DNA from 2 places in the Flavobacterium sp. UW10123 genome. Region 2 is predicted to be linked to the other one. Evidence: riboswitches for the same ligand, from Rfam matches in the RefSeq annotation. Region 2 holds a riboswitch; the other holds the start of a gene.
What was found. A riboswitch is a leader RNA that binds a small molecule or an ion and turns the genes downstream of it on or off. The one in region 2 is predicted to bind cobalamin.

Region 1 (8,115 bases), on a different contig from region 2:
AGACAGCGCCATTGGTGCTTACGGAGCAATCGGGTTGGTTTTACTTTTTCTATTAAAATTCAAACTGCTATCAGAATCTATTTCATTATTCAACGATTTTGAGCCTATAGCCGTTTTTAAAATTTACCTTTTGTTCATTTCTTCTCATTCACTAAGTCGTCTAGCAGCAATCAGTATTATTTTCACACATGAATATTCTCGTGAAGATGCCTCGAGCAAAAGCAAACCGATTGCAAAACAATATACTTGGAAAGAAGTTTTTGGCTCTTTCTTTTTTGGTTTGATTCCGTTACTTGTATTTTCTTATTTCAATTTGAAATTTATTCTTGCTATAATTCCTGTTTTTATAACTCGATATTTTTTAGCACGTTATTTTCAGAAATGGATTGACGGTTATACAGGAGATTGTCTTGGAGCGACACAACAGGTTTGCGAAGTGGTATTTTATTTAAGTATTTTATTTTTATGGAAATTTATTTAGTTCGCCATACCGAAACTGTCTGCGAAAAAGGAATCTGTTACGGACAATCAGACGTTGATATTGCAGTTCCATTTGATGAAATTTTCGGTAGAATTATTTCAGAACTTCCTTCAGAGGCAATTATATTTTCTAGTCCGTTAAAGCGCTGTGTTATTTTAGCAAAACACATTCAAGAAAATATTAAAACCATTTCTTATCAGGAAGACGAACGTTTGAAAGAGATGAATTTTGGAGATTGGGAATTAAAAAGCTGGAACGAAATTCCATCAGAAGAACTTAATCCGTGGATGGAAGATTTTGCAAACATAAAAGTTTCAAACGGAGAATCTTTTCTCGAACTGCATGAAAGAGTTGGTGATTTTTTATCTGATAGCATTTCAAAAACAAATCAGCCAATTGTAATTGTTGCTCACGCTGGAATCATCAGGAGTATTTTATGCCATCAGAGTTCTCTACCTTTAAAGGAAGCTTTCAATAATAAAATTGATTTCGGAGAAGTTATAAAAATCGATTTTTAGTGCAAATAATTTATAATTTTTCATGAAACGTAAAACAAATTTGAATAATCAATATTTTTAACTTTATCTTTGCAGCAAATTAAGGTTGTGTTTTTGATTTAAAAAATGCATTAAAAGGGAATCAAGTATAATTCTTGAGCTGTACCCGCAACTGTAAGCTAAGTTCATAACGAATGCTTGCTGTTAACTACAAACCACTGTCACGCCCCGCGCGATGGGAAGGTAAACAGCAAGACGCAAGCCAGGAGACCTGCCTTTATAACAATTTATCGAACTCTCGGGAAAAAGAGTGAAGGAATTATGACTTTAAAACGACTTCTTGCTTTTTGTTCATTTCTAATGTGCCAGATTATTTCGGCGCAGAGCGATTCTATTACCAGTTTGAAAGAAGTGTTGGTTTCAGACAAAAACTTAAAAAATTATTCGGTTTCACAATCTGTTTTAAAACTAAATGATTCTGTTATTGGCAAAAACGAAGCTCTTTTAACCGATTTATTAAACTTCAATTCTACGATTTATTTTAAAGAATATGGACGTGGAATGTTATCAACTGTCGCTTTTAGAGGTACTACTTCTTCTCAAACAGCAGTAATCTGGAACGGAATAAATATTAACTCTCAAATGAACGGAAGTACCGATTTTAATACTATTTCGGGTTCTGATTATAATTCGATAAGTGTAAAAGCGGGCGGCGGAAGTGTTATTTACGGTAGCGGTGCTGTTGGAGGAACTGTGCATTTAAATAACGATTTGTTATTTTCTAATCGTTTTGAGAATAATTTAAGACTAGATTACGGCAGCTTTAATACGATTGGAGTGAATTACAAAACTTCTATTTCTAACAAAAAATGGAGTGCTCAAATCGGACTTTCAAAAAACAGTTCGACAAACGATTATAAATATTTAAATCAGTACAACTGGAAAGGCGAACAGCGCTGGAACCAAAATGGTCAATATGATGTTATTACACTAAGTGCCAATGCTGGCTATAAAATTAATGCCAAAAACATTCTAAAATTATATACCCAAAGCTCAAATACAGATAGAAACACTTCTTTAGTTTCCGAATCGGAAATGAAAAGCAAATATGTTAATGGTTTTAACCGAAACTTACTAGAATATGACGGTAACTTCGGAAAGTTTACGACCAATTTAAAAACTGCTTATATTTTTGAGAACTATCAGTATTATGCGGATAATTCTAGCAATATTTATACTTACGGAAAAACTGAAAGCTTTATTACAAAAGCAGATTTAGGATATGAATTATTCAAATCATTGCAAGTCAATGGAATCTTAGATTATAATCGAACGAAAGGATATGGTTCTGGTTTTGGAGATAATACAAGAGAAATAAGTTCTGCTGCTTTGCTTGTTAAACAGGATGCATCAGCTAATTGGAAAAATGAATTCGGCATTCGAAAAGAATTTACAGACAATTATAAATCTCCTGTTCTGTTTTCTGTTGGTTCTTCTTATCAGTTTGGAAAACTATATAATTTGAAGCTGAATGCATCACGAAATTTCAGGATTCCAACTTTTAATGATCTGTATTGGGAAGAAGGCGGAAATCCAGACCTAAAACCTGAAAGTTCTTATCAGGCAGAAATAGGCAATGTTTTTACTTTTCAAAATTTCAATATTACTCAGACCTTTTATTACATGAAAATAAAAGATTTGCTGAGATGGGTTCCTGGAACAAATGGTATTTGGATGCCGCAAAATACTGACAAGGTAAATAGCTATGGAGCAGAAACATTGTTGGGTTGGAAAAAAAGTTTTGGCAAAAACAACCTGACAGCAAATGCAACTTATGCTTATACAGTTTCAGAGAATGTTGAAACTAAAAAACAGTTGTTTTTTGTCCCTTTTAATAAAGTTACAGCTTCTGTTGCCTATTCAAGAAAAAACATTTCTGCCTACTATCAATTTCTTTATAATGGTTTTGTTTATACACAATCTGACAACGATCCTGAGAAAATTGTTAACGCCTACAATGTATCAAACGTTGGAATTGATTACGATTTTAAACTTTTGTCTTCTTTCAAAGTAGGATTTCAGGTTTTAAATCTTTGGAATACATTTTATCAAAGTCTAGAATATAGACCAATGCCAGGAAGAAATTTTAATTTGTACTTAAACCTTAAATTTTAATATAATGAAATTAACTAGATTATTTTTAGTAGCACTTAGCGTTTCGCTTTTTGTTTCTTGTTCTAATGACGACGCCCCGAATGAAGATCACTCTAATGATCCAAAAGGAGTTTATGATAATGGAATTTTTATCTTAAATGAGGGAAATTTTACTGATGGAGGTTCTGTTTCTTTCATTAGCGACGATTTAAACACTTTCACAAAAGATGTATACAATACTGTAAATGGTTCTGATTTTGTTGGAAAATATCTTCAAAATATATTTTTTGATGGAGATAAAGCATATATCATTGCTGGCGGTTCTAATGTTATAAATGTAGTAAACCGTTACACATTTAAACTTGAAGCAAAAATTGAAACTGGCTTAATTACTCCAAGATATGGTGTTGTAAAAGACGGAAAAGCTTATGTAACCAATGCTAATACGTATTGGTCTAAAACAAACCCAGCTGGTAATACCGATGATTTTATCGCTGTAATCAACTTAGCAACAAATAAAGTAGAATCTACAATTGCTTTAAACACAACTGCTAACCATATTGAAATTTACAACAGTAAACTTTATGTAACTGAACCATTTAATAACGATAAATTACTTGTAGTAAATCCAACGACAAACAAGCTTGAAACTTCTGTAGCTATTGGTCGAGGAGCAGATACAATGGAAATTAAAGATGGTATTTTATACACTATTAGAAGCGCAAGCGGGGAAAGAAGTGAAATTGTAAAAGTAAAATTATCTGACAATTCTATCAGCAAAATTACTTTCCCTGAATCTCTTGATGGAGTTAGAAACTTAGACATTTATAATAATAAAATATACTATACCCTAGAAACTGCGGTTTACTCAATAGATTACACAGCAACATCAGCTTCTACAACACCAATTTTCCAGTACAGCTCAACTTCAGAATATGGAAAAATGTACGGTTTTGCGGTAAAAGATGATAAAATCTTTATTGCAGACGGTGGGGATTTTGCTTCTAGCAGCAAAGCATACATTTATAATTTAAGCGGAAGTTTATTAAAAGAATTAACTGTTGGTTTAGGTCCAAACGGATTCTACTTTAACGATTAATTTATTCTTAGAATTAGTTTTTGTTTTTTTTTTATGGAAAAGGCTTTCATTTCTGAAAGCCTTTTCTATTTATTGTATTTTAGTTTTTTGGATCATTTTGAAAATACATTCCGTGTCTTAATCCATTTATGATTTTTGAATCTGTCAAATAAGGTGTATTTGGTGCAGAATCATCAAAAGTTCTTTTGGCAGTGGTTCCCGTAATTTTTGAAATAGCCAAATTAAGCAAAGGTTCTGAAGCATCTCCTAGAACGCCATAAGTACTTACTCTTTCGTACTGCTGATAAGTAGGCTGTAAACCTTGCTGGTAATCACCAAAACCTGCAGAATTTGAGATTTTAAAAACCAGAGGTTGCATTGCATATTTGTGATTTGGGTTTATTCCTTTTTTAGTAAACAAAGTTTCAGAATCATAAATTGTATACGAACCAACATTTTTACCTGTTGTAGTTTCTCCAACCTGAACTACATTTATATAAGGTTTTAATCCGTTAATAACCAATTCGCTGGCAGATGCCGTGCTTGCAGTAGTAATAATATAAACTGTAGTTAAATTTAAACTGTTTAATGGTTTATCGTCAATATTGTTTACAAATCTGTAATTCAAACTTTCCAAATTTTCAGCAGTCATATCTTTCATCCACTTTGTATTATACTGCGTTTTGGCAAAAATTTGATTATCAAACTGTCCTGTAATCATACTAGAAAGTCTTATAGCTGAAGTCACTGCTCCTCCTCCGTTGTATCGAAGATCTAAAATCAAATCTGTAATTCCTTGAGATTTTAATTCGCCAAAAGCCTGATTTAATTTATCGTCATAACCTGAATAAAAACCGTTATACATTAAATAACCAATTTTACGCCCTCCAGAAGGAATCACTTTATTAATGAAAATAGGGTTTTCTTCTAAAACAGTTTTAGTCAAATCAACCGATTTTCCATTTAAAACATAACCGCTACCATTATAATCGGCCAAGTTTAGCGTATAGCTATCCTTATTGAACAATAAATCTTGATAATTTGAAACAGTAAGTTTTACTCCATTCACACTTGTAAATAAATCACCACGTTTAATTGCTTTAGTCGAAGCATCTGAATTTGGAATAATATATCGTACAAAACCAACCACATCATTTGACCCTGAAGCTACGCGACTCAGCCTAAAATCGACTCCGTTATTTTTTGTAACACCGCTTAACTCTTGTTCTAAAACAGTATAATCGTCAACAATCCAGCTGAAACGATCAATTGCATCACCGTTTGGATATTTGCTCACTGGCTTATTCAATAAATCTTCAAATAAATCCTCAGGCTTAGAATATCTTCTTAAAAACTGATTAAAATCGGGCTGGAGATTACGGCCATCGGCTAGATTTGGCACATCTTGCTGCCACAAGTAAACTTCGTTCAATCCTCTCCAAATAAAATTATTGACCTGCAAGTCTGCTGGAGCTGCAACATCATCCTGATCTTCACAAGATTGCAAAGAAAATGCGAATAAAAAGAGAAAAAGAACACTCTTTAAAGTTGTTTTCATATCGTGTAGGTTATCTATATTTTGAATAAACGTAAAAGTAGTATCTTTAGTTTTAGCTTTGTCTCTAAAGCAGTATTTTTTTTACATAAAAAATATTTTCTTTTTTGCTGTAACAAATATAATTGTGTCTCGTCTTGAATATATAAGCTAACGATTAACCATCAGATTAATGAACCAAGTTGTATTTATAGAATTAATAAATCCTTTTAAAGACAAAGTTTTTCGTCTGGCAAAAAGATTGCTTACTAGTACTGAAGAAGCAGAAGATGCAACTCAGGAAATAATGGTAAAATTATGGAACAAAAAAGATAATCTTGAAAGTTATAATAGTGTCGAAGCACTGGCCATGACAATGACTAAAAACTATTGTCTCGATCAGCTAAAATCTAAAAGAGCCAGTAATCTGCAGATAGTCCATAATAATTTTACCGATCGGCAGCCGCAATTGGACAAAAAACTGGAAGATCAAGACAGTTTAGAATGGGTTGAAAAAATTATAAACGAAATGCCCGAACAAATGCAATTATTAATTCAGCTTCGGGATGTTGAACAATATGAATTTGAAGAAATAGCCAAAATCGTAAATATGAACGAAACCGCAATACGAGTGGCACTTTCAAGAGCGAGAAAAAAAATTAGAGAATCAATGACAAATACACACCTTTATGGAACTAAATAAAATAGAAGAGATATTAGAAAAATACTTTCAGGGAGAAACTTCTATTGCCGAAGAAAATCAATTAAAAGAATACTTTTCTTCATCAAATGTTGCGCAGCATTTGGAGCAGTACAAACCTATGTTTGGCTATTTCTCTCAAGCAAAAGAACAGAAATCGACGTATGAGATTCCACTACAAACCAAGAAACGAAATGTGGCGTGGCTATCGATTGCAGCTTCTGCTGTTGTTTTGCTAGGAATCGGAACTTACTTCTTTATTAGCGAAAAAAATGATACTACTGCAGTAGCTTCGCAAACCGAATTAGGAACTTACGATAATCCCGAAGAAGCGCTAAAAGCAACTCAAAAAGCTTTGGCGTTACTATCAAGCAATGTTAATGTAGGTATTGAAAGTGTACAATACATTAAAGAATATGAACAATCAAAAAACAAAATTTTTAAACAGTAAATTAAATAAAAAAATCATGAGAAATTTCATTATAACTTTAGTTTTCGCATTCGTTTCGACCACTTTTTATGCACAAAGTGCTTTTGATAAATTTGATGGTCAGGATGACGTAACCTCAGTAATTGTAAACAAAAAAATGTTTGATTTAATGAGCAAAGTAAAAACTGACGCTTCTGATAAAGAGACTCAGCAATATATTGCTCTTATCAAAAAACTGGATTACTTGAAAGTATTTACCACTAAAAATCCAAAAATAGAAGCCGACATGAAAGCTACGGCCGATAAATATGTAAAAACTGCTGGTTTAGAAGAATTAATGCGAGTAAATGATGGCGGAAAAAACGTTAGAATAATGGTAAAATCTGGCGCTACTGACACACAGATAAGAGAACTTTTAATGTATGTTGACGGTGCAAAAAATGACGAAACTGTTTTATTATCTTTAACTGGTAATTTTGACATAAACGAAATCTCAGTACTAACAGATAAAATGCAGCTTCCTGGCGGTTCAGACTTAAAGAAAGCTTCTAAAGGCAAAAAATAAAATGAGAAAAGGTATCTTCATACTAGCACTTACAGCTCTTCTATCTTTGGGGAGCTGTAATTCTGAACCTTCACTGCAAAAATATTTTGTCGAGAATTCAGAGAAAAAAGACTTTATTTCTTTAGATATTTCGCCAAATGTTTTAAATGTTGATAAAGCAAAATTATCAGCAGAACAAAACGAAGCTTTAAATTCGTTTGACAAAATGAACATATTAGCTTTTAAAGCTGATCAAAACAATCAGGCGCAGTTTGAAACTGAAAGAAACAAAGTGAAAACCATATTAAAAGATCCGAAATATCAAGAATTAATGAAGATCGGATCTGGAAAAGAAGGCGCTTCTGTAAGCTACGTTGGAAGTGACGATAATATTAAAGAGTTTGTCATTTTTGCCAACAGAAAAGAAAATGGTTTTGCAGTAGTTCGTGTGTTAGGCGAAGATATGAACCCAAATAATATTATGACATTAATGTCTGTTTTACAAAATTCTAAAATAGACATGGAGCAGTTAAAACCTTTAGAACAATTGCTTAAAAAATAAAATACATCTTACTTTTTACATGAGAAAAGTTCCGATTACGGAGCTTTTTCTTTTTATTTATTTGAGCGATTTTACTGAACAAAACAACTCCTATTTATTTCGTCCTGAATCTAATTTAATTATATTTGCCACTTA
Region 2 (8,115 bases):
CTAAAGATTTAGGAATTGGAGAAGAAACAACTATTGCAATAAAAAGCAAAATACCATATCAAATAAATGCGACGAGCTACGTAGAAGTTAAAGTAGATCTTGATCCTATTGTAGATTTTGGTGTTAAAGAGGGATATTCTTTTGTTACAGGCATATATGTTGCCACTGCACAAAAAGATTTTGATATCAAAGCAACGGCTTTAGATCTTCCAATGTATACAGGAGATTTACTTACAACAAGTTATACTCCAGCTATTACGATTTTTAATTTAGGCTGTCAAGATATTCCAGCAGGAACTGTTTTAAAAATTGGATATGCCGATACAAAAGCAGGAAGCACAACGATTTGGAAAGATGTAACATTGCAGACTGCTTTCAAAGGAAATTCGGAAATGAAAATAGCTTTTGATACTGCTGTCGATTTATCAGCGGCGGGTTTACACACTTACGAAGCTTATGTAACTTATGATAAAGATCCGATTACAACAAATAATAGTATTATAAATGCTGCTTACAGCGATATTATAACACAATTTCCTTATACTGAAGGATTCGAGAGAACGCCTGGAGGATGGAACACAAAAGCGTTAAGCGGAAATCAGAAGTTTTTATTTCAAAATTATCCTGCGTCTTTTAGAACGGTTAAATCACAATACATGTGGGGAATGGTTGACTTTAAGGGAACTGAAAGAATGGGACTTAATTCTGATTTCGTTTTAGAATCGCCAATCTTTGATTTTACCAATGTGGTTTCTCCGTATGTGGAGTTCGATTTGTATTATTTATTGCATAGAACGTATGATGGTTTAATTGTTGAATATTCTGAAGATAAAGGTAAAAGCTGGAAAAAAATAAATACAGTTAATTATCCGGAAATAGAACATAATAATGATTTATTAGATGGAGGTTGGTTTACGGGAGTAAATAATAGTTTGAAAAAAGATCCGTACCAAATTCGGTTAAATGAATTGGCAGGAAAAAAAGTGGCTATTCGTTTCCACGTAAAATCAGACGACTATTATGATGGATTCTTAGGCGGATTTATAGATAACATTTTGGTAAGCGATGCGCCTTATGATTTAGAAGTTGTGTCGGCACAAGTTGACGCTGGTAAATGTGATATCAACAATAATAATGCTGCAGTAGTTGCCAAAATAACAAACAATTTTGCTACAGCAAGTCAGGAAGTTAATATTACAACTAAAGTTCTTGATGCAGCAAAAGTCGAAGTTTTTTCAAAAATCGAAAAAACAACTTTAAACTTCGCTAGGTTTAAAGACACAATAAACTATTCTATTCCTAATATTAATTTGAAGAATGTTGGAGAGTATACAATTTCGGTTTCTGTTTTTCCTGTAGATATGGCAAAAGACCTTAAACAAGGAAATAATGCTGTCACATTAACGTACGATAATTGGAATAACGAAGACATGAAAGTTTCTGTACTTCCGTATAAAATGGACTTTGAAGACGCTTCTAAATACAAAGGATGGAGAACTTCTGAGAATAAAGGTTCTGCAGGATGGAAACATGGCGTGCGTGCAGATTTAGGTTCTCCTGGATGGTTTATTGCAGATCATACCAAATTTATGGCAAGTAATGATGACAAATGCAATTGCGATGCTTCAAACGATATGCTGGTTTCTCCCGTATTTGATTTAACCAATTACAAAGAAGCGCATTTATCATTTGATGGTTTTGGAGATCCTCAGCAATGGTCAGATGGTTTTGTAAAAGTAAGTACCGATGGCGGAACAACTTGGAAAGAAGTATTTAAAATGCCTTATTATGGCGCTTGGTTTGGTTATAATGTTGATTTAAGTGCTTACGCCGGAAATTCTTGTGTGCAAGTTGCTTTTCAACAAAATGACAATGGCTTTTTTGCGAATGGTTTTGCGGTGGATAATATTGAAATTACACCAACTAAAAGTAATTTACAGCTTTCGAATTTAGTTGTAGGCGAAACAGTTTATGAAGATGTACCTACGCATGAGTTTTATATTGATGCAAGAAATGTAGCTTATAAAACATTGGAAAAAGTTACGCTTAAATATCAAATTCTTCAGAACGGAAATGCTATTGGCGAACCAGTTTCATTAGAAAGAACGAAAACAATCCGACAAGGTGAAACTCTTGTTTATAAAATAGACGGTCTTTCAAAATTAGCTGCTGGCAATTACGAAATTAAAGTGCAGGCAACTGCCGATGGAGAGCTAGATACGAATATTAAAAGTCTTACGGCATCTTTTCAAGTTGCTGAAAAAGCGCTAGAATTAAGCACAGAGAATTTCTCTAGCCTAACACAAGGTTCAATATTTGGATCAAAAGGATTTATTTCTAATCAAAGTGATGAAAATTACCCTTGGAGAGCGGTTACAACTCCAGATAATATCAATTTGACACTTCCTTTAAAAAACCGTTCGGGAGATACTAACGGAAAACTATTATACAGTCAATTAGAAGGCTATTATTACTATAGCGAATTAATTTCTCCACTTTACAAACTGTCTGAAAGTACTACGGCTTTAGAGTTTTATTACGCTTTGCAGAGCAATGTTAATGATGCTTTAATTGTAGATATTAAGCCAGTTGGCGGAGAATGGACTGAAGCTTGGAGAGCGACTAGTCAAGGAACTTATGTAGATACTGAATGGCAAAAAGCAGTTTTAAACATTACAAAATACGCTGGAAAATCAGTATTGTTCCGTTTTAGACATGCAAAATCAGATGGATATTCTTATATGGTTTTAGACGATCTTAAAGTAATGAGTGAGGCTGTTTTAGATGTTTCTGTTCAAATTTTATCTCCAAAAGATATTTGTGGCAATAGCGAAGTAAAAGTTAGGCTGACAAATGAAGGACAAGTTGCTATTAAAGAAAATTCTATCCAATTAGATTTGGAGTACAGTAATACATCAGAAAAAATCTCAGAAGCCATTGCATCAGGAATTCCGGTTGGCGAAAGCATCGATTATACTTTTATCAAACAGCCTAAATTAGATGATTCTGGAGATTCTCATGTATTTGCCGTAAATGCAAAAATGGAAAACGATGCTATCGAATCAAACAATAGTATCAAGAATTATGTATACCAAGGCGTACCGTCAGATTTTAAAATATTTGACGCTTCAGTTATCCATGCTTATGCAGGTAAAAGTGTATTTCTGGATGCAGAGAGAAACATTGCTGCTAAAGAGTTAGAAGCAACTTCATATAAATGGAGTTCAGGTGAAAGCACCAATTCTATAAATGTTGATAAAGCAGGAGATTATACTGTAACGGCAACATTAGAAAACGGATGCAGTCTTACTGAAAAAGTAACTGTGATATTTGATACTTTCGAATCTGAACTTGTAAGCGGAGATGTTTGTGGTCCAGAAGTAGTTTTAAATCCTGGAAATTATGCTGCTTACGAATGGTTTGATGGTTCTACAGATCCAACTTTCAAAACAACAGAAAGCGGAGATTATTACGTAACGGTTTACAACGAACACGGATTAGGAAAAATTTTCACAACAACAATCAATGTTCTTGAAAACACAGTTCCAGAAATTCAAGCATTAGAAGGAAATAAAATTACAGCTTCTGCTGATTCTGAGGGTTATCAGTGGTATTTAAACGGAAGAATTATTCCTAATGCAACCGAAAAAATGGTTTCTACAATTTGGGAAGGAACGTATACTCTACAAGTAACAAATACACATGGTTGTACAAGTATGTCTGCTCCAATAGATTCTAAAGGTCTTCTTATTGGAAAATTGACAAATTCTTTCAGAGTGTTCCCAAATCCAGCTGCAGATAATGTAAACATCTTCTTGGCTGAAAAAGCTGAAGGCGAAGCTGAAATGAAAATTTACTCTATGGAAGGAAATGCGGTTTGGAGTAAAACCTATTCTGCTGTTCCATCAAGTGTAAATGTTAGTCAGCTTACGACAGGAGTTTATATTTTAGATTGTACCGTACAAGGCAAAAAGTACACAGCTAAGATTATTAAAAAGTAACAAATTATAGATAGAAACGGCAGTTCTCATGTAGAGCTGCCCTTCTTAAAAAAAACGAAAAATACGATGAAAAAATCAAAGCTAATAATCTGTGCATTGTTTATGTGTGCAGGTGTAATGGCTCAAACCGAAAAGGTCAAACTGGGCGTAAAAGCAGGATTGAATATTTCGAGCCTAACATTTGATGAAAACGAATTGGATTCATCTAGTAAAACAGGATTTACAGCAGGATTAATGGCAGAAATTCCTTTGGCAAAAAACTTTTCGGTACAACCAGAATTATTGTATAGCCAGCAGGGAATGAAATTATCTTATTCTGATCCAGAAGTACAAAACTCACATTACAAAAGCACAATTGCCTTAAATTATTTAAACATTCCAGTAATGTTAAAATATTATGTGGCGAAAGGTTTAAGCATTCAAGCGGGACCTCAAGTCGGAATTCTGTTGAAAGCAAACAATAAATACCAAGACAATTTTTTAGGTTACGATAACCATGAAAAAATGGATTTAAAAGACTATTCAAACGGAGTAGATGCTTCAGTAAATTTCGGATTGGGTTATCAGTTTAGCAATTTCTATGCAGATGCAAGATATAATTTGTCGTATGCCAATGTGTTTAAAGATGTTACGGCAAACACAAATTATGTTATCAACAGCGATATGAAGAATAAAGTTTTTCAAATAACAATCGGTTATTTTTTTAAATAGAGTTAGTAACACCTTCATAACTGTTTTAAAACCACTCTTTTTTAAGAGTGGTTTTTTGTTTTTATCTTCCCTATCGTATTGATATTAAAAAAAAAAATTGGTAAATCGTTTTTAATGTTTTTAAGAGTTGGTGTTTGAACTGTTTTTTAATAAGTTATGGATTATTTTCCCCTCGTTGGTGAAATGATATGATAATCTGTTCCCTGCAACTCTTCTCTGGAGAACTCCTCGATCAAGCAAAACCTGTACGTTAGTGTAATCTTTTACTTTGGATAATATTACCATGCCATGACTGTTTTTCTCTAAACTTTCAATTGAATCAAATTGTGCTGCATTTAAGTTATCAGTAATTTTTAATAACTGCGTCGTTTCAATTTCAGATAGTTGTGCTTTATTTATCAATCCTTTAATTAAAAATCTATAACTAATAGTATCATCATCTTGAATGTGTATATCTGGTGCATTATCTTTCTTTAAGTCATTTATTCTTTTTAAGATAACATTTTGCTGTTCTTTTTCATTTAAAGCTTGTTTTGCGATCTGCAAAGAATGATTAAGACCATCAACAGTAACTTTGTTCGATTCGTTAATTTGCTTGATACTATCTTGCAAATTATTATTGTTTTCCTTAAGAGCTTCAATTTGACTCATAAATTCTTGTATAGTTTGTGTCCCAGATTCCTCGCTTTTTAATAAAAATTCCGCTTTGGCAACTTTTGTCTTTTCAACTACTTCATGTTTTTTTGAAGCGTAGCGTTTAGTTATCCTTGCGTCTTTAGTTGGTTCTAAGTCTTTATCAATTTCCAGCATTATTTTAGGAATTAATAATGTGTAAAATGTTGCAATTACAATTGGGAAAAAGATTGCCCAGAAAGAACAATATTCATGGTTAATCACAATAATTTTATTTTCGATTGATGTTTTTGAAAAAAGTAATAGACAAATTGGTCGCCAATTATAAAATACAAATGACCATAGGAATGCGCCAGATATGGGGTTTTTTAATCTTTCTTTGGTTGAGTCAATAAAGTCTTTAATTAAATCAGCTAAGGTCATTGGTTAGTTTTAATTGCACAAACATAAGTAAATAGCAAATTAAATTGTAAAAATAATAGTATCATATAAAAAACAAATAAAAAAAATACAAAGATAATTATATCTTTACCCCAGATTTTGGTCTGCTTTTTTCAATCTGAAATAAGCAGTTAAAAGGGAATCAGGTGCAAATCCTGAACAGACCCGCTACTGTAAGTTCTACACAAAGTCTTTAAACATACTAATGCCATTGTTCCATTTTAGGGGTGAGAAGGCCGTTTAAAGATAGAATAAGTCAGGAGACCTGCCACGATCACATAGTTTAAAACTTTCGTGGTATGAAGTTGATGACAAGATAATAACCTGCTATTCTATAGTAGGATTACTACTGTTGTATAATTACTGCATCACACAAAGTTTATTTAATTAAATCGTGATGTGTAATTTGAAGAAAACTTTATTTTCTGCTTTTTTAGTACTTTTTCCTTTTTTGCTTCATTCGCAAGCAGTGACTGATAGTTCGCGTGTTTTAAAAGAAGTTATTTTAAAAGGAAAACCTTATCAGGAAGTTATTCCCGTGCAAAGTCTTTCGGGTGTTCTGCTCGAAAATCTTTCTAGTCACAATGTTGCCGATGCGCTTCGTTATTTTGCGGGAACGCAAATTAAAGATTATGGCGGAGTCGGCGGACTCAAAACGGTTGATGTTCGTAATATGGGAACGCATCATGTTGGTGTTTTTTATGACGGAATTCAGCTTGGAAATGCGCAAAACGGCGTAACCGATTTAGGGAAATATTCGCTTGATGATATGGAATCGCTTACGATGTATAATGGACAGAAAAGCGAAATCTTTCAGTCGGCAAAAGACTTTGCATCAGCTTCGACTATTTATTTGCGAACCAAACGTCCTGTTTTTACAGGCAATAAAAAAACAAATCTGCTGGTTCGTTACAAAACAATGTCTATCAATTACCATGATCCTTCTTTTAGATGGGAACAAAAACTGAGCGATAAAGTCAGCATGAGCGTAAGTTCTGAATACATCAAATCAAACGGACAATATAAATTTAGATATAAAAGAAAAAATCAAGATGGAAGTATTGCCTACGATACTACAGCTACACGATGGAACAGTGATATAGAAGCATTCCGATTTGAATCTGGTTTGTATGGAAAAATAAATAAAGGAACTTGGGATGCAAAAGTATATTATTATGATTCTGAACGCGGTGCACCAGGAGCCATTGTAGAAAATAAGTTTAAAGACGGTTTTAGACAATTTGACAAAAACTTTTTTGGACAATCTTCTCTAACAAAAGATGTTTCAGATAAATATAAATTTCAGCTAAAAGGAAAATTTGCCTACGATTACACGCATTATATTGCACGAGATACGACAAACGTTTTAGGTGAAACCGTAACAGAAGGCGCACAATCAGATGATAGTTATTATCAGCAGGAAGCTTATTTCTCCGCAGTTAATATGTATAGCATTTTACCCACTTGGGATGTTTCGCTTTCAACCGATTTTCAATACAATAAATTAAATGCGACAAGAAGAGGAATCCAAACACAATTCTCTTTTCCACAGCGTTATACAGCCCTTGTTTCTCTAGCAACTTCGTATCGATATGAAGGTTTTAAAGTTTTAGGAAATGTGTTAGGAACTCGTGTCATTGAGGAAGTAAAATACAATGCCAAAGCACCCAATAAAACCGAATTTACTCCCGCTATATTTTTGGGTTATACTCCGTTTAAGAAATACGATTTCAATTTAAGGGCGTTTGCCAAACGCATTTTCAGAATGCCAACTTTCAACGATTTGTATTATACCATGATTGGTTCAAGCACTTTGAGACCCGAATACATGAATCAGTACGATGTTGGGTTTACGTATAATTTCCCTGTAAAGGAAAGCTTTTTTGATAGATTCTCTTTTCAAGCAGATGCTTATTATACCAATACAAAAGACAAAATTGTTGCCGCTCCAACTGGAAATTTATTTCGCTGGATGATGACGAATATCGGACAGGTAAAAGGAAAAGGAATTGAAACGGTTCTAAATATGGGAACTCATTTTAATAAGCTAAAACTAGATGCCAATTTAACATACACATATTCTCAAAGTCAGGATTTTACAAAGTTTGTTGGTTTAGAAATGTCCTCTTACGGAGATCAGATTCCGTACACGCCTTGGCATAGCGGATCTGGAATTTTAAACGCCAATTACGAATCTTGGAACTTCAATTACAGCTTCATTTATGTCGGAAAACGCTATAACGGCAATGTCAATAATATCAAAGTAAACGAAGTACAGCCTTGGTACACGCACGATTTGGCGGTTCAGAAATATTTCGCATTCAAAAAT

Region 1: linked by a shared signal. The riboswitch ahead of ABXT06_RS12895 (TonB-dependent receptor plug domain-containing protein) and the one ahead of ABXT06_RS14795 (TonB-dependent receptor) in region 2 are both predicted to bind cobalamin.

What each region holds. Positions count from the first base shown of each region.
Region 1 covers NZ_JBEWQE010000010.1:58,103-66,217, forward strand. The annotation lists gene ABXT06_RS12885 (adenosylcobinamide-GDP ribazoletransferase) at 1-481, shown strand, start outside; gene cobC (alpha-ribazole phosphatase) at 466-999, shown strand; cobalamin riboswitch at 1,065-1,271, shown strand; gene ABXT06_RS12895 (TonB-dependent receptor plug domain-containing protein) at 1,300-3,153, shown strand; gene ABXT06_RS12900 (YncE family protein) at 3,158-4,231, shown strand; gene ABXT06_RS12905 (GFO_1087 family putative carboxy terminal peptidase) at 4,311-5,768, opposite strand; gene ABXT06_RS12910 (GFO_1088 family ECF-type sigma factor) at 5,938-6,447, shown strand; gene ABXT06_RS12915 (PG0215 family putative anti-sigma factor) at 6,434-6,895, shown strand; gene ABXT06_RS12920 (GFO_1090 family protein) at 6,912-7,439, shown strand; gene ABXT06_RS12925 (GFO_1091 family lipoprotein) at 7,441-7,980, shown strand.
Region 2 covers NZ_JBEWQE010000012.1:1,749-9,863, reverse strand. The annotation lists gene ABXT06_RS14810 (M4 family metallopeptidase) at 1-4,001, shown strand, start outside; gene ABXT06_RS14805 (porin family protein) at 4,068-4,712, shown strand; gene ABXT06_RS14800 (hypothetical protein) at 4,833-5,768, opposite strand; cobalamin riboswitch at 5,870-6,073, shown strand; gene ABXT06_RS14795 (TonB-dependent receptor) at 6,184-8,115, shown strand, end outside.